2 linked regions of the Sporomusa sphaeroides DSM 2875 genome follow. The protein of the gene in region 1 interacts with the protein of each later gene in a pairwise test. Links are inferred from orthologs where the notes say so. Each region holds a gene or a part of one and is shown on either strand. Other genes may lie near its edges.

Evidence for each region.
Region 2: the proteins of eno (region 1) and rpe interact in binary tests that used the Escherichia coli proteins (3 or more experiments, as listed by UniProt). The link is inferred for Sporomusa sphaeroides DSM 2875 from one-to-one orthologs.

The regions. Positions count from the first base shown.
Region 1 is NZ_CP146991.1:3,206,581-3,209,543, forward strand. It holds eno (phosphopyruvate hydratase), read right to left. Parts: upstream 2,144-2,963; coding sequence 857-2,143; downstream 1-856. Other genes in the region: SPSPH_RS15010 (sodium-translocating pyrophosphatase), read right to left, coding at 1-83; secG (preprotein translocase subunit SecG), read right to left, coding at 167-397; SPSPH_RS15020 (hypothetical protein), read right to left, coding at 619-828; gpmI (2,3-bisphosphoglycerate-independent phosphoglycerate mutase), read right to left, coding at 2,163-2,963. UniProt on the Escherichia coli protein: Catalyzes the reversible conversion of 2-phosphoglycerate (2-PG) into phosphoenolpyruvate (PEP). It is essential for the degradation of carbohydrates via glycolysis.
Region 2 is NZ_CP146991.1:2,288,387-2,291,319, forward strand. It holds rpe (ribulose-phosphate 3-epimerase), read right to left. Parts: upstream 1,829-2,933; coding sequence 1,172-1,828; downstream 1-1,171. Other genes in the region: ribD (bifunctional diaminohydroxyphosphoribosylaminopyrimidine deaminase/5-amino-6-(5-phosphoribosylamino)uracil reductase RibD), read right to left, coding at 1-723; rsgA (ribosome small subunit-dependent GTPase A), read right to left, coding at 1,829-2,704; pknB (Stk1 family PASTA domain-containing Ser/Thr kinase), read right to left, coding at 2,750-2,933. UniProt on the Escherichia coli protein: Catalyzes the reversible epimerization of D-ribulose 5-phosphate to D-xylulose 5-phosphate.

The DNA of each region.
Region 1 (2,963 bases):
TCTCTTAAAACGCTGGCCATCAAATACGCAGCAAAAGCCAGTGCGACAATACCTGCCACCGGCGCAAAGTACAATAAATCCATTGTTAACTTTTCCTCCTTTGAAATAAACCCCTCAAAAATACCCCAATATGCCGGATAGTATCCAGCCATTGAGGTTAGTGACGCTACTGCATCAATTTAACCAAAATCAATGTTACTATTCCAAACAAAGTGGCGAGGATAATGGTTGCCTTTGCCAGAATTCCATCAAGGCCCTTACCTTTACCACCGAAAATAGATTCGGCTCCCCCGGCAATCGAACCCGATAAACCCGCGCTCTTCCCCGACTGCAACACTACAACGGCAATTAATGCAATCGAAAGTATGCCTTCCAAAATCATCAGTCCTGTTATCACTTCTTAACCCCCCTCACGACTGATACCGTTATTTCTTGTTGCCAAATCACGTTGCCAAGGCATAACAACATTCTAACACACTCCAGGATGCTTGACAATTATCTAGTCGATTTTTTCACATATTTGCTACAATATTTTACCCAAAATTTTCAAAAATAAACAGCCGGGGGTACCGGCTGTCTTTCCATACTGTTTTACGCCTTAACGGAGGTGAGAACCGGTTAGGGAAAATCGGGATGCAGGTCGGCGTTAACGACATGCGTATTCATGCGGCTGGTGCAGCCAAACCGGCCTTCCTGCTGCTGAATGACTTCCATATTGGAACTGCCGCAATGCTCGCAGATATGCTTATTCAGGCACTCCATCAAATCTTCTTCACACTCATACAGATAACCGCAGTCACTGCATCGAATAAAATATCCCTTCGGCATAATGAGTTCACCTCCTTCCGGCGCGAACTTATCTTAGGTTATAAAAGACCTTGCGGCCGCGATACTGAGCAAGATCACCCAATTGCTCTTCAATCCGGAGCAATTGATTGTATTTTGCCACCCGGTCGGTACGGGCCGGAGCACCGGTTTTAATTTGACCGGCATTAACGGCTACGGCAATATCGGCAATAGTGGCATCCTCGGTTTCACCCGAACGGTGGGAGATAACACAAGTGTAGCCGGCCCGCTTCGCCATTTCGATAGTGTCAAAGGTTTCGGTCAGGGTGCCGATTTGATTTACTTTAACCAAAATGGAGTTAGCGGTTCTGGTGGCAATTCCCTGGCTCAGGCGCTCGACATTGGTTACAAATAAATCGTCGCCGACCAGCTGCACTTTGCCGCCCAAACGTTCTGTCAGCAGCTTCCAGCCATCCCAATCGTCTTCAGACATTCCGTCTTCAATCGAAATGATCGGATATTTTTCAACTAACTGACTATAGTATTCCACCATTTCAGCCGGAGTTTTCACAACACCTTCGCCTTCGAGATGGTAATTTCCGTCTTTAAAAATTTCCGTGGCAGCCACATCAAGTCCCAGCATAATTTGTTCACCCGGTTTGTAACCGGCAGCTTCAATCGCCTCAATGATAACTTTAAGCGCTTCTTCATTGGAAGACAGATTCGGAGCAAAACCGCCTTCATCGCCGACAGCAGTAGCTAAACCGCGGCTGCCAAGCACTTTTTTGAGACTGTGATAAATTTCCGAACCCATGCGGAGAGCTTCGGCAAAGCTGTCTGCGCCTACCGGCAAAATCATGAATTCCTGAACATCGACATTATTGTCGGCATGTTTGCCGCCGTTGAGGATGTTCATCATCGGCACCGGCACTTCTTTGGCGTTAGCGCCGCCGAGGTATTGATACAGGGTAAGCCCGGAAGCGGCTGCCGCTGCTTTAGCTACCGCCATGGATACGCCCAGAATGGCGTTAGCGCCTAACTTGGCTTTGTTGGGTGTACCGTCAAGTTCCAGCATGGCTTGGTCAATACCGATTTGGTCAAGCGCATCCATGCCGATAATTTCCGGAGTAATAATTTCGTTTACATTCTCGACAGCCTTCAGTACGCCTTTTCCCTGATAACGGCTTTTATCACCGTCACGCAGTTCCACCGCTTCATAAGCGCCGGTGGATGCCCCTGAAGGAACAGCGGCGCGGCCCATGGTGCCGTCTTCTAACAGTACATCGACTTCTACGGTCGGATTGCCGCGGGAATCCATAATTTCTCTGGCTAAAACATCAACAATGGTTGTAGACATGTGTTTTCCTCCTGCATATTTATTTGGCTAACAGACTTTTGCCGGTCATTTCCGCCGGCTGAGCAATACCGGCCAGCGCTAAAATCGTCGGGGAAATATCGGCCAGGATCCCCTCACGCAGGCTGGCGCCCCGGTGGGCTTCCGAAACCAGAATAAAGGGCACCCGGTTGGTGGTGTGGGCGGTAAAGGCTTCCCCGGTTACCGGATCACGCATAACCTCCGCATTGCCGTGGTCGGCCGTAATCAGCGTAATCCCGCCCCGTTCGCGCATCGCCCCGGCCACGCGGCCGACACACTGGTCAACCGTTGTTACCGCACTGGTCGCGGCCTCCAGCACACCGGTATGGCCTACCATATCGCCATTGGCATAGTTAAGAATGATAAGGTCATATTTACCGGATTTTATGGCGTCAACTACCTTGTCGGTAACTTCAGGTGCGCTCATTTCCGGCTGTAAATCATAGGTGGCTACTTTCGGTGAAGGAATAAGCAGCCGTTCTTCGCCGGCAAAAGGCTGTTCCTCGCCGCCATTAAAGAAGTAGGTAACATGAGCATATTTTTCCGTTTCGGCAATACGCAGTTGAGTATAACCGGCCCGGCTGAATACTTCGCCCAGGGTATTGGCCGTGTGAGCCGGAGGAAAGGCCACCGGCAAGGCCAGCGTCTCGTCATACTGGGTCATTGTCACAAAGTAGAGCGGCAGGTCCTCCTGGGTCCGTTCAAATCCTTCAAACGCGGCATCCTTTAAGGCATGACTGAGTTGGCGGGCCCGGTCGGGACGGAAGTTGAAGAAGATGACGCCGTCTCTGGGTTTTATCCC
Region 2 (2,933 bases), 920 kb from region 1 along the record:
AATAATGGTAGCTGCTTGTCTGTCTGTCACTACTTTAGCGGTTAGTGGCGTACATGCCATACTGTCCACAATAATCCTTACCGGATTTTTGCCGTTTTCCGGCAAGCGGGTGGTTAACTCCGGGTTATCGGCCAGCACAGTGCCAATACCTACCAGTATTCCATCATGGGTGTCCCTGAGTGTATGAACATATTCCCTGGCTGCTGCACCGGTTATCCATTTGGAATGACCAGTGTGAGCAGCAATTTTGCCATCAAGCGACATGGCGGTTTTGAGAACACCAAAAGGCATTCCCGTAGATACCCATTTGATAAATACTTCATTAAGCCTGGCTGCTTCGGCGGCAAGTACGCCTTCAATCACTTCAATCCCGGCTGCTCTGAGGCGTTTAAGGCCGTTGCCGGCTACCAGCGGGTTTGGGTCAGTCATAGCGACGACTACTTTCTTAACTGCCGCTTGAATTAACGCATCGGCGCAAGGACCGGTGCGTCCATGATGCGAACACGGTTCAAGTGTTACATATACTGTTGCCTCTTTGGCCAGTTCGCCAGCCTGGGACAAAGCATGAATTTCCGCATGGGGTGTACCGGCCTGACGATGCCAGCCTTGACCGACGATCCGGCCGTCTTTTACAATAACGGCGCCTACCAGTGGATTGGGGCTGGTTCTGCCTGCCGCATACTGTGCAATAGTCAATGCTTGACGCATATAATATTGATCCATAGAAGCCCTCCAGTACATAAAAAAACTGTTGATACGCTTTGGGGCTATCAACAGTTTATATCGGCAAATTGAAAATGCCGATTGGCTTAAATTACGCCTTTTACCATCCAGACTATACTGTCGGCTCCGGAATTTCACCGAATCAGCCGTAAAACGGCTCGCGGGCTATACCGCCGGTCAGGAATTAAAAGATTTCTCTTTTTCACCTTGCCCCAAAGGCTCATTATACAGTTGTGACCATAATGACTCTAGTGCTGCATCCGGTGATAACATGAAGTATATCACCGGCCTTTTTGCCGCCAGACTTTGTTGTCGTCGCCTTACATATGTCCGATATGTGCGGCTCCTCCGCCGCGCCTGACAACAAAAATTCTCGGAGCTATACTCCATAACATCACCGGATACAACACTAGCTCCTATAATATGTTACCATTAAACGACAATATAATCAAGTCCCGCGAATGGCATTAATTGCTTGCGGTATGTCGGGTGCGCCGTAAACCGCAGAACCGGCAACCAGAATGTTGGCACCGGCAGCTATTACCTGGCGGGCGGTAGCGGCATTGATACCACCGTCAACTTCAATATCGACGATAAGATTTCGTTCATCAAGCATACTTTTTAACCGGGCGATTTTATCCACTGCGCTGGGTATGAACTTTTGTCCGCCAAATCCGGGATTAACACTCATAATCAGCAGCATATCGACATCGGCAAGCACTTCTTCCACTGCCGACAAGGGTGTTGACGGATTTAGTGAAACGCCTGCCTTTTTTCCCAGTTCTTTAATGGTTTGAATCAGCCGGTGCAAATGGGGGGCTGTTTCGGCGTGAACGGTAATAATATCGGCCCCTGCTCTGGCGAATGGCTCAATCAGGTCTTGCGGATTATTAACCATTAAGTGAACATCAAACGGTAATGGGGTAACTTTGCGAATGGCAGCAACAACTGGTGCCCCAAAAGTCAGATTGGGAACAAAATGCCCATCCATTACATCAATGTGTACCCAGTCGGCACCTGCCTGCTCAATTTTAATTATTTCATCAGCCAACCGGGAAAAATCGGCCGATAGTATGGATGGAGCAATCTTGATTGTCTTCGTCATTTAGTATCCCTTCTTGTTTTCTCTAATTTCAGTCAGTATCTCAAGATAGGACTGATAGCGGTCTGCATGAATTCTTCCGTCTGCTGCCGCTTGCTTAACAGCACACTGCGGCTCTTTGTAATGGAGACAGGTATTGAATTTACATGCTGGAGCAACTGCTGCGATTTCAGGAAAATAATCCATGAGATGGGCTGCTTCCATGTCATTAAACTCTGTAAAGCTAAACCCCGGAGTATCTACGACAAAACCTCCGCCTGCCAGCGGCAGCAGCTCGGCAAACCGGGTAGTATGTTTACCACGGCCGATTTTGTGACTGACTTCGCCGGTAGTTAGCTCAAGACCTGGCTGGATAGCGTTAAGCAGCGTTGATTTGCCTGCTCCTGAAGGACCGGCAAAGACGGAAATCTTATTGTAAAGAAGTGAGCGCAGCGTATCAATACCTGTACCCGCTTTGGCAGCGGCGGTGAGTACTTTATAACCAATTTGCTCATAGCGTCCGGCAAGTTGTGACACAGCATCAAGATCAGCTAAATCGGTCTTATTGATGCAGATAATTATGTCCAGCTCCGAATACTCGGCAACAACTAAAAATCTGTCAACTAAAGCTGGATTAATATCAGGATTAACGGCCGCAAAAGTCAATACCACCTGATCGATATTGGCAACCAGCGGGCGTTTTAAGATACTGCGCCGGGGTAAAATTTCCTCAATAACGCCCTTGTCCGGTCCGGTCATGGTATAGGTTACTTCATCACCTACTGTGAGCGAAAACCGTTCTTTCTTAAACCGGCCGCGCAGATTGCAACTGACAATTTTGCTGCCTGATTGTATATAGTAGTAACTGTTATAGGCTTTTACTACAATACCGTTGAGCACATGAGGCCTCCTAATTCAGCGAATTCAGGCGTGTGCGGAAACACGCTATATTGTTTGCTCTTGCAGCAGCTTTTCGTTAATATACACCTGAACACGCACCTGGCCGATGCCTTCAACTGTTTTTTCCACTCGCGCACCAGGTTTGTGCGCGCCTTCATAAACAATCCGGCGTCCGTTGGTGTCGGTGACGACGATTTGCAGCTGCTGGCGGGACGGGCCGTCAGGTACG